2 regions of the Achromobacter mucicolens genome follow, and region 2 is predicted to be linked to the other one. Evidence: predicted binding sites of a transcription regulator. Region 2 holds the regulator's gene; the other holds the start of a gene.
What was found. Region 2 encodes FliA, which starts transcription of late flagellar genes. Its sites were predicted from a motif close to CTAAAGTTTNNNNNNNNNNNGCCGNTA; they were not measured.

Region 1: a site for FliA is predicted at 2,307-2,333, ahead of QEP15_RS18855 (FlxA-like family protein). Genes of this name have one in related genera too.

Annotation. Positions count from the first base shown of each region.
Region 1 is NZ_CP123364.1:4,112,195-4,118,010, reverse strand. Features, by position in the region: gene QEP15_RS18865 (ABC transporter permease) at 1-315, opposite strand, end outside; gene QEP15_RS18860 (ABC transporter substrate-binding protein) at 405-1,730, opposite strand; gene QEP15_RS18855 (FlxA-like family protein) at 1,847-2,269, opposite strand; gene QEP15_RS18850 (solute carrier family 23 protein) at 2,415-3,725, shown strand; gene greA (transcription elongation factor GreA) at 4,133-4,609, shown strand; gene QEP15_RS18840 (YhbY family RNA-binding protein) at 4,740-5,342, opposite strand; gene QEP15_RS18835 (RlmE family RNA methyltransferase) at 5,361-5,816, shown strand, end outside.
Region 2 is NZ_CP123364.1:2,241,828-2,247,643, reverse strand. Features, by position in the region: gene QEP15_RS10180 (response regulator) at 1-197, opposite strand, end outside; gene motB (flagellar motor protein MotB) at 194-1,189, opposite strand; gene motA (flagellar motor stator protein MotA) at 1,201-2,070, opposite strand; gene flhC (flagellar transcriptional regulator FlhC) at 2,187-2,765, opposite strand; gene flhD (flagellar transcriptional regulator FlhD) at 2,798-3,121, opposite strand; gene QEP15_RS10155 (RNA polymerase sigma factor FliA) at 3,548-4,303, shown strand; gene QEP15_RS10150 (methyltransferase regulatory domain-containing protein) at 4,485-5,816, shown strand, end outside.

The DNA.
Region 1 (5,816 bases), 1.9 Mb from region 2:
GCCCAGGGTCTGGATCAGCAGGGCGCCCCGGAAATCGAAGCGCACCGTGAAGTACGCCAGCGGCACCGCGATCAGCGAGGCCAGCAGCGCCGACCAGCCCGCCACGTACAGGCTGTTGAAGAACGCCTCCCGCATCAACGGCTGGTTGAAGAAGGCGCCGAAGTGCCCGGTCGTGAAGCTGCCGTCGGCGTTGACGAAGGCGCTGTGAAAGACCGTGCCCACCGGCACGATCAGGAACAGCAGCAGAAAGCCCAACACCAGCAGCGCCGCCAGGACGGGGCCGGGGGGCAGGCGCAAATGGCCCGAATGATTCATCGAGATTCCCGAAAATCGTTGCCAGAAGACAAGCGCTGCCCGCGGCGGGCAGGTCAGGCCCGCTCGCCGCGTTCAGTGCGTCCTGCGTATCAGAGCGCGGCGGCTTGCCGCGCCAGCTTGACGGCTTCTTCGTAGTTGGCGCGCGCGCGGCCGTTCCACTCGCCTTCGAGCTGCGTGATCTGCTGATTGACGGCCGCGTCCTTCTTGTTGCCCGCGAAGATCGCCAGGAAGGCAGGGTCGGCCGCCTTCTTGCTGTCCACCAACGGCGCCCAGGCCAGCTTGCGCGCCTGGTCCAGCAGTTCCGCCGCCTTGCCGCTCTTGGCCTTGTCGCCCAGCTTGGCCTCGGCGTCGTAGATGGCCTTGGTGGCCGCTTGCAGCTCTTTCAGCCGGAACGTCACGGTCTGGTCGTACAGCGATTGCACGACGTAGTAGCGCGTCTGCGACAGGTCCGCATCGAAATGCACCTTGCTGCGCTTGGCGATTTCCGCCGGATCGGGATAGCCCGGCGGAATCTTTCCGGCCAGCGCGGAGTAGGGCAGCACCGGCAACCGCGAGATCTTCGGCTCCAGCAGCAGCTCCTGGCCTGCCTGGCTCAGCGTGAAGGCGATGAACTTCTTGCCTTCCTCGGTATTCTTTGCGCCCTCGATCAGCGCGATGTTGGCCGGGACGATGGCCGTCTCGGAGGGATAGACGAACTCGACCGGGAACTTGGAATACTTGCTCGACAGTCCGAAGAAGTCGATGACCGGGCCTGCGCCGAACTGGCCGTTGTTCACGCCGTCCGGCACGCCGAACGAGCGCTCGGTCACGGCGCTGCTGTTGCCCGACATGCGAAGCAGCGTGCTCCAGCCGTCATCCCAGCCTTCGCCCTGCAGGATGGTCTCCACCGTCAGGTGCATCGTGCCCGAGCGCGACGGCGAGGTGATGCCCACGTGGCCGAACCACTTGGGCGACAGCAGATCCTTCCATTCCACCGGAGCCGGAATCTTGTGCGCCGCGATGTACCGGGTGTTGTAGATGATGCCGTAGCCCGCCAGCGCCTGGCCCAGATACATCCCGCCCGGATCGTTGATGGGGTAGCTGCCGATCTTGTCGGGGACGTCCTTGTTGGCGATGTCGGCCGACTTGGCCAGCAGCTTGTCACGCCCCAGCACCTCGAACGCATCGGGCGCACTCGCCCAGAAGACCTCGGGGCGTTGGCCTGCCGGCGTCTCGCGCACGAAGGCGATGCCCGACACGGTGTTCTTGTTCAGGATTTCCAGGGTGATGCCTGGGTTCGCTTTTTCGAACGCGGTCTTGTAGGCCTGGGTCAGGTCCTTGGGGAACGACGTGATCACCGTAACGGTGCCGGCCAGGGCCGGCGCCGCGCAAACGGCCAGCAACGCCCCGGCCAGGGCTGTGCGCATAGCGTGCATGGTTTGTCTCCGTGGTTTTAGATTTGTCTGGAGACAGTACCGGCACGCCCGAGGAGCGTCCAATCAGAAATTTTGATGCGCGCCATCAGCGACGGCGCCACATCGCTTGCCCCGAATCAGGCCTGGGCCGACACGCCGGCCTGTTTGGCAGCCTGCGCCTGTTTTGCCAGGAGATGGGAAATCTGGCCTTGGATCTGCACGGCCTGGGCATTGAGCGCCATGATCTGCTGCGCCTTCATTTCGGCCGACATGCCGCTCGCCTTCACTTTGGCGATCTGATCCATGATGCGCTTGAGCTGCTTTTGCAACTCCTTGATCTGGCGGGTGTATTCGTCGTCGTTGTCGGTTTCTTCGGTGGCCTGCGCGTTGCCGACCTTGGTGGCGCCCGGATTGTTGACGCGGATCTTGCCTTCCGCAGTCACCGACACCGCATCCTGCCCCGAAGCGTTCTTCGCTTCCTTGTTGGCCTGGATCTTCTCGGCCCACAGATCTGCAAGGCTGCTGATCCGGGAGGTGCCGCTGATGCTGTTGATCGCCATGACTGTTCCTTTGCCTGGGATTTCGGGGTTTCCACTAATACGGCAATCGGCCGGCAAAACTTAAACGTTGCCCCCGCTTGATGGCCCCCTTTACACTGGCGCCCGCTCGCAGTTTGAAACCCTCTCGTACCACCCCGGGGAATCCATGTCCAACTCCTACTTTCCGCGCTGGCGCCTGGCGGACGACGCCGAGCCCGGCGTCATCATCGCGCCCGACGAACGGCTGTCCTGGCCCAAGAACGTCGCCATGGGCGCACAGCACGTCGTCGCGATGTTCGGCTCGACCGTCCTGGCGCCGTTGCTCATGGGGTTCGATCCCAACGTCGCCATCCTGATGTCGGGCATCGGCACGCTGATCTTCTTTCTGTTCGTGGGCGGCCGGGTGCCCAGCTACCTGGGTTCCAGCTTCGCGTTCATCGGCGGCGTCATCGCGGTGACCGGCTATGGCGGCGGCGGGGCCAACGCCAACATCGGTGTCGCGCTGGGCGCCATCATTGCCTGCGGTCTGGCTTACACGCTGATCGGCGTCATCGTCTGGATCGTCAATGCCCGGGCAGGCGGCGGCGCCAACTGGATCGATACCCTCATGCCGCCCGTCGTCACGGGCGCGGTGGTGGCGGTGATCGGCCTGAATCTCGCGCCCATCGCCGCCAAGGGCGCGATGGGGGCGTCGGGCTTCGATAGCGCCATGGCGATCGTCACGATCGTCTGCGTGGGCGGCATCGCCGTCTACACGCGGGGCATGGTGCAGCGCCTGCTCATCCTGGTCGGCCTGATCCTTGCCTGCGTGGTGTACGCGGTGCTGGCCAACGGCCTGGGCCTGGGCAAGCCCATCGATTTCTCCGCGGTGTCCGCCGCCGCCTGGTTCGGCCTGCCGCAGTTCTCGGCGCCGGTCTTCAAGGCCGAGGCCATGGGCCTGATCGTTCCGGTCGCCATCATCCTGGTGGCCGAAAACCTGGGGCACGTGAAGGCCGTCAGCGCCATGACGGGGCGTGACCTGGACCGCTACCTGGGCCGGGCCTTCGTCGGCGACGGCGTGGCGACGATGGTGTCGGGCGCTGTCGGCGGCACGGGCGTCACCACCTACGCCGAGAACATCGGCGTCATGGCGGTCACGCGCATCTATTCCACGCTGGTGTTCGTGATTGCTGCGGTGATTGCGATCGTCCTGGGCTTCTCGCCCAAGTTCGGCGCACTGATCCAGACGATCCCGGGGCCCGTGCTGGGCGGGATGTCGGTGGTCGTATTCGGCCTGATTGCCATCGCCGGCGCCCGCATCTGGGTCGTCAATCAGGTGGATTTCACCGACAACCGCAATCTCATCGTGGCCGCTGTCACGCTGGTGTTGGGCGCGGGCGACTTCACCATCAAGCTGGGCGACTTCACGCTGGGCGGCATCGGTACCGCCACCTTCGGCGCCATCATCCTGTATGCGCTGTTGCGACGCACCAAGTAAACGCGGCGGGCCGGGGCGCCCTGGCGCCCCCGTTTCAAGCCGCACAGGCAATCTTTCAGGTGTTTTTCAGCGGTAGCCGATCCCGGAAAACCGGCAGTCCGCGTCACGGTTCGCCGCTACGGTCGGCATCGCCAGCGTTTTTGGGCCGAAATCGCCGTTTTTAGCGGGTTACAGCGGCGAAATGCGCCGAAAAGGCCGTTTTCTCCGGCGGCTTGCATTTCCCACCAAGTTTGACCACAATATGAACTTGATTGCCCCGGTTCCGACCCGAGCCGGGGTTTTGTTTTGGTCGCCCGCGCCGCTCGCCAGGTTTTTTTCAAGCATCAGATGGCAAGCGCGCCGGTTCAGCGGCCTTCACCGAGAACGCTCCTTCGGGGCGTTTTTCTACTTTTTGTTTGGGAAACGACATGTCTGCCATTCCTTTGACCGTGCGCGGGGCCGAGCGCTTGCAAGAAGAGCTCCAACGGCTGAAAACCGTCGAACGTCCTGCTGTGATCAACGCGATCGCCGAGGCTCGCGCGCAGGGTGATCTGTCGGAAAATGCCGAGTACGATGCCGCTCGCGAGCGCCAGGGTTTCATCGAGGGCCGGATTGCCGAGCTTGAAGGCACGCTTTCCAATGCCCACATCATCGATCCGTCCTCGCTCGAGGCCGAAGGCCGCGCCGTGTTTGGCGCCACCGTCGACATCGAAGACCTGGATTCGGGCGATCGCGTCACCTATCAGATCGTCGGCGACGTCGAAGCTGATATCAAGTCCAACCTGATTTCCGTGTCCAGCCCCGTGGCTCGCGCGCTGATCGGCAAGAGCGAAGGCGACGTGGTCGAGGTCATGGCCCCGGCTGGCGTTCGCGAGTATGAAGTCCTGGGTGTGCGTTACATCTGACGCAAACCCGTCAAGCAGTAAAAATGTCAAACCACCCTGGCCCTGACGCAACGTTCGTCTGAATTCCGCGGTACATTGCGGATCGCTATGGTGGACCGGGCGCGTAAAGCGCCCGTTTTTGTGCCTGGACTTACCGTTTTGCAGTCTTGCGGCTGGTGCCGCTGCGGGCCCCGGCGCGCAGGCTCAGCGCGCTGCCGGCGCGGCGCGGAATGCCGTGGCCGCTGGTGGTGGCGCGTTTGTTGGACGGCCGCATGGGCTTGCCCTTCTTGTTGAGTTCGTCCTGGGGGACGTAACGCTTCTTGGCGGGCGCGGGCTCTTCGGACTCGCTGCGGCGCGGGCGCTTGGCAAGGGTCCGGCCTTCGGCGGCCAGCTTCTTGGGCGTGTACGGCTCCGAGGCGCGGCGCTTGGCGGGGGCTTCGGGCTCCTGGGCGGCCAGCGCGGCGGGCTTGATGTTGCCGGGCAGCGGGCGGAACAGGATCAGGGTCTTGCCCAGGTGATGCACGGGCGCGCACGATAGCGTGTCGCAGATCGTGGCAAGCATGGCGTCACGGGCCTCGCGGTCGTCGCCGCCGGCGCGAACCTTGATGAGGCCATGTGACGTCAGCGCCCGGTCGATTTCCTTCAGCACGGCGTCGGTCAGGCCGTTGTCGCCAATCAGGACGACAGGGCGCAGAGGGTGAGCGGCGGACCGCAGGTCGCTGCGCTCACGAGAGGTAAGTTCTAATATAGGCATGCGTGGAATTGTACGGTAATGGCCAAGAATAAATTCTCTAAAGACTGGATTCACCAGCACATCAACGATCCCTATGTGAAGCTGGCGCAACAGAAGGGCTATCGCGCCCGCGCCGCCTTCAAGCTGATCGAGATTCTCGACACCGAAAAGCTGCTGCGCCGCGGCGACCTGGTCGTCGACCTGGGCTCCGCGCCCGGCAGCTGGTCACAGGTGGCGCGCGAACGGCTCGCGGGGCCGGGCGGCGTCGTGGACGGCCGCATTATCGCGCTGGACATCCTGCCCATGGAACCCGTGGCAGGCGTGGAATTCATCCAGGGCGACTTCCGCGAAGACGAAGTCTTGAAACAATTGGAAGACATGGTCGGAACCCGTGCGGTGGACCTTGTTATTTCCGACATGGCCCCCAACTTGTCCGGGGTGGGTATTGCCGATGCCGCGCGCATCCAGCATGTGTGCGAATTGGCGATGGAATTT
Region 2 (5,816 bases):
TGGATCAACTCCAGACCGCCCTTCACAGGCATGTTCCAGTCGCTGACGACCAGGTCCACCGGGTTGGCCATCGCCACCTCGAGCGCTTCCTGGCCATTGCAGGCCGTCAACACCTTCCAGCCTGCGCCGGTCAGCGTCGCCTGAACGATCATCCGCATGGTCGTGGAATCGTCCGCCACGAGTATCGTCGCCGTCATTGCTGTCGAACCCCTTCAGCGGGCGGGGTGTTCACCGCCTCGCCCTGCTTGGTTGCCGTTGCGGCCTTGCCGGCGGCTTGCACCGCCTGCACGGCCGTTCCCACCTCGCGCGCATCCTTGGCGCTCAAATCCGCGGCTGCGGCGTTCTCGCTCTCGATGCGCTTCTGGGTGCTTTGGTTGAGCACCACCAGGCTGATGCGTCTATTAACGGCTGCATACGGATCATCTTTAACCAGACTCATGCTGGAAGACAGACCCTGGATGCGCATGACCTTGCTTTCGTTCATGCCGCCCGCCACCAGTTCCTGGCGCGAGGCGTTCGCCCGGTCGGCCGAAAGCTCCCAGTTGCTATAGGCTCGCTCGCCGCGCGCATACTGCGACGCGTCGGTATGACCCGAGATGCTGACCTTGTTGGGCAGTTCATTGAGCACCGGCCCCAGCTCGCGCAGGATGTCGCGCATATACGGCTGCACTTCGGCGCGGCCGGTCGCGAACATCGGACGGTTCTGGTTGTCGATGATCTGGATGCGCAGGCCTTCGGTCGTCAGGTCGATGAGCAGCTGCGGCCGGAAGGATTTCAGGACGGGGCTGGTCTCGATGACGTTCTCGAGGCGCTTCTTGAGGTTTTCCAGGCGATGCTGCTCGCGGCGCTCGGCGTCACCCATGGGCTGGGATTCGACCCGGTTGCCCTGGCCGCGGCGGACGTCGCCTTCGCTGCGCAACGGATCCTGCCCGCCGCCCGGCACGGCACTGGTTTCGGCCGAGCTGCTGGGCCCGCCCGTGATGGCGACGCGCAGCGGCATGCGGAAGTATTCCGCAATCCCCTTGAGTTCTTCCTTCGGCACGATGCTGACCAGCCACATCACCAGGAAGAACGCCATCATCGCCGTAATGAAGTCGGCGTACGCGATCTTCCAGCTGCCCCCGTGGTGCCCGCCGCCCTTGACCTTCTTGCGGCGGATCACCACACGGTGATTATTTACCGTGCTCATGGCCCGCTCCGTCAGGCCTTGCCGGTCGACTTGGTCTGGCGCACGTGCTCTTCCAGCTCACCGAAGGTGGGCCGGACCGCCGAGAACAGCACCTTGCGGCCGAATTCCACCGCAAGCTGAGGCGGATAGCCGTTCATGCTGGCCAGCAGCGTCGTCTTGATGCACTCAAGCACCTTCATGGCCTCGTCCGTGCGGCGCTCTACGCGGGAGGCCAGCGGACCGACGAAACCATAAGCCAGCAAAATACCCAGGAACGTGCCGACCATGGCCTTGGAGATCAGGTCGCCCAGGATGGCGGGCGGCTGGTCCACGGCCGCCAGCGCCTTGATCACGCCCAGCACTGCGGCCACGATACCGAACGCAGGCAAGCCGTCGGCCATCTGCTGCAGCGCATGAGCCGGCACTTCGCGCTCGTGGCGGTAGGTTTCGATTTCCTCGTCCATGAGCGTCTCGATTTCAAACGAGCTCATGTTGCCGCTGATCATGATGCGCAGGTAGTCCGTGATGAACTCCATGAGCTTCTCGTCTTTGGCGATACGGGGATATTCGCTGAAGATCGGGCTGGAGCCCGGATCCTCGATGTGCGATTCGATGGCCATCAGGCCTTCGCGGCGCGCCTTGTTCAGCAATACGTACAGGAGCGCCATCAGCTCCATGTAGACGTCCTTGCCGTAGCGCGAACTCTTGAGCGCGTCGGGGAGCGCCTTCTTGACCAGCATCAGCGACTTCTTGCTGTTGCCCGCCAGGAAAGCCCCGAACGCCGCGCCGAAGATCAGCGTCAGCTCGAAGGGCTGGTAGAGCGCGCCCAAGTGTCCGCCCAGCGCCATGAAGCTGCCGACGACCGACACGATCACCACAAGAAAACCGATAACAATCAACACAACGGGCCCCTGCCAACGAAGTCTATAACTTGCGTCAATGATCCCCTGTCCCCCCTGCCCCAAAAAGGCGGGTTAGGGGGTGTTTTCCAGGGCTTTTGATGTATTTGGACGCCCGATCAGGTCGGAGCGGCGGTCGCAATGGGGGCTGCACGGGTGCCGGCACGTGCCTTGGCGGCCGCGCGCGTCTTGCCCGCGCGGGGTGGCGGACGGCAGATGGCACACACAAAATCCGATTGGGGATCATGGGCATGGGCAATGAAATGGCCGCCACACTGCCGGCACGCAGATAGCTGCAGCATGCCGCTGTCGAAGAATCGCACCAGCATCCACGCCCGGGTAAAGCTCAGGACGGGCTCGGCATCCGCGGCTTCCTGGCCCGCGTTTTCGAGATACAGGCGATACGCGTCGATGGTGGCGCGTATGCCTTTGCTGGTGGTGCGCGTATTCAGAAACGAATACACGTTATAGAAGAGAGAGGAATGGATATTCGGCAGCCAGGTCATGAACCAGTCGACCGAAAAAGGCAGCATGCCCTTGGGTGGCGAGCAGCCGCGGATCTCGCGATACAGGCGGGCGAGGCGATCGTGGCTGAGGCTGGTTTCAGCCTCAAGCACCTGAAGGCGCGCGCCCAGCGTAATCATGGAGCTGGCAAGCAGGATGTCGTCCGCTTCCTGGGAAACGCTCTTGGAGGCCATGACAGGTGTGTCCGAGTGGGATTCGCGGGCCGTCAGGCCAGTTCTTCGACAGGCTGCTTGGCGAGCAGGATGGTGGCGTGGGCTTGTTGCAGCGCACCACCCAACACATCATGGGTCAGCGCCGACAGCAGGCTGTAATCATCGAAACGGAAGCGGCAGAGCAGCGAGCTGGAGCTGGCCAGTTTTACCAGTTGCGCCGGCGAAAGGCGCATGAGAATGTCAGCGACTTCATTGCTGAACCCCAGGCGGAACATCGATGCGGCATAGTCATCACGCAACATCCGCTGAGCCAGTAACAAATATGACAGATTCACTTCGCGAATATCTGCCAGCAAAGAATTTTCGACTTGTTGCACGCCGTACTCCCTATCCCTATCCCACCCGAGGGGCTTGATTACTCATAGCGCAGGCAACGTGTGTTGCCTGTCCGCTCGCTGCATCCTGTTTTAATGCGAAATGTATCATTTGTTCGCAATTTAAGTAAAATTTACCACAGGTCATGTCATTTTCTATGACTTATATGACAAATCTTTGTTGATGTTGCGCAACGTGCCTTTCTAGACACACCTTGACATACAAGTTCGTGACAAATTTTGGTCAATTTGCCAAATAAGCATTCAAAACGTTGCGTACTTCCTGAAATGAACGGCCGCCCATTGCCGACAATGCCATCTTGACGATTCCCTAGATTCGCCCGCATCACCGTAGCCGCGCTTGTCGACAATGTCGCAAATTGACAACATCGACCGCGCTTCACGATCGACTCCGCCAGAATTCCCGCAATGCCCCACGCAGATGACAGCCTGGTCGAATATGCGCCGCTAGTTCGGAAGCTGGCCCTGCAATTGCTCGCCCGTTTACCCGCCAGCGTCGAACTCGATGACCTGATACAGGCCGGCATGATCGGCCTGCTCGACGCCGTCCGCCGTTACCAGGAAACCGCGGACGCTCAGTTCGAGACCTACGCCACGACGCGCATTCGCGGCGCGATGCTCGATGAGCTTCGCGGCCAGGATTGGCTGCCGCGCAGCGTGCGCACGAAAGCCCGCAAGATCGAACAGGCGATCCAGTTTCTGGAACAGCGTTTGATGCGCGCGCCGACCGAAGCCGAGATCGCCAAGCAGCTAGAGCTGCCGCTGGATGAATACCAGACGCTGCTGCACGACGCACAAGGCGTGCAGATCGTTCACTACGAAGACTTCACCACCGAGCCCGATTCGGCATCGGGTCAGGCGGACTGGTCCGCCACGCTGAATCACGGCGCGCCCAGCGGCAATCCGCTGGACTCGCTATTGGCCGGCGACTTCCGGCAGGCCTTGGTTCATGCCATCGACGCCCTGCCCGACCGCGAAAAGCTGTTGCTGTCGCTGTGTTACGAGCAGGGGCTGAACCTGAAGGAAATCGGCGCGATCATGAATGTGACCGAGGCGCGGGTGTGCCAATTGAGGTCGCAGGCGACGGCGCGGATACGCGCAAGGCTGAAGGATCAGGCCTGGCAGGAATTGCCGCAGGAAGGGCAGATCGCGCAGATCATCTGATTTTCCCCCGCGGCGGAATCGGGGCTATTTTCAGCCGGCACGGATTCAGGGGGAAAATCGGACCTTGTTCATGCCTTCCGGGTCGCAACGGGGCTGCTAGCCTTGCGGTCTAGCCCACAAACTTGTGCGCCGCGAACCGCGAGAGCCTCGCAGTGCACCACGACCCTCCCGGAATTTCGCCATGAGCGCACCCGACCGCTTGACGCAGGCCATTTCTGACGCCTACGACGAAACCCCCTATCTTTCCCTGCCGTTTTCCTACACGGCGCCCGGCAGCCTGCGCGCCGTGGCGCACCTGTATGGCATTTCCGCACCTGAATTGAATCGCGCGCGCGTGCTGGAACTCGGCTGCGCGGCGGGGGGCAATCTGCTGCCGTTCGCGATAGCGTATCCCGATGCCCGCGCGGTCGGCGTCGACCTGTCGCCCCAGCAGATCGAAGCGGGCCAGCGCGCGGCAGAGGCCGCCGGCGCACGCAATCTCGATCTGCACGCCATGAGCCTGACGGACATCACGCCCGAGTTCGGCACGTTCGACTTCATCATCTGCCACGGCGTCTTCAGCTGGGTGCCGCCGGAAGTGCGCGACGCGATCCTGCGCATCTGCAGGGAGAACCTCGCGCCCGAGGGCATCGCCTATATCAGTTACAACACCTACCCGGGCTGGAAGGCGTCGGATGTCCTTCGCGACGCCATGATGCTCAACAGTTTCGGGGCGCAATCGCCGCAAGAAAAGGTGGCGCGCGCCAAGGAGATGCTGAACCTGATTGAAAACGGCCTTTGGGAAAATAATCCCTTGCAGTCGGCGCTACGGCATTCCGCCCAGCAGTTGCGGGGGCAAAGCGATCACTACCTGCTTCACGAATACCTGGAAGCCGTCAACACGCCCTGCTATTTCCTGGAGTTTGCCGCCGCAGCCCAGCAGGCCGGCTTGGCCTACCTGACGGATGCCGAACCGCAATTATCCTTTCCCTCGACGTATGGCTCTCGGGTTGCGCTGGGCCTGAATGGGCTGGCAGTGAACGCCGGCCGCGAGATGCGCGAACAGTATCTGGACTTCGCCATCGGCCGCTCGTTCCGCAAGAGCCTGCTGATTCACGCCGAGCGGGCCGACGCAATCCTTGAGCAGCCGGAGGGCAGCGCTTTCACAGGCATGCACCTGGCGGCCGACCTGCGCCTGCAGGCCGGCGCCGCGGCGCCTGCGCAGCAACGGCAGTACCTCACGGCGCGGGGCGCGACACTGACGTCGCACGACCCGATTGCGCATACGCTGATGGACCTGCTGGGCCAGTCCTGGCCGCAGTCGGTGTCGTTCGAAGCCATCCGCGAGGCCGCGAGCAAGCATGCACCCGCCGCCACGCAGGACGAGATGACAGCAGCGTTGCTGGCCCATGTCATCGCGCTGGTGCAATCGAATGCGCTGCACTACCGCCTTGAGCCTGCGCAATACCAGGCCCCGCAATCCAAGCCGGCGCTCATCGCGGGCGCCCTTGATCTGCTGCCCGAAGCCACCCGC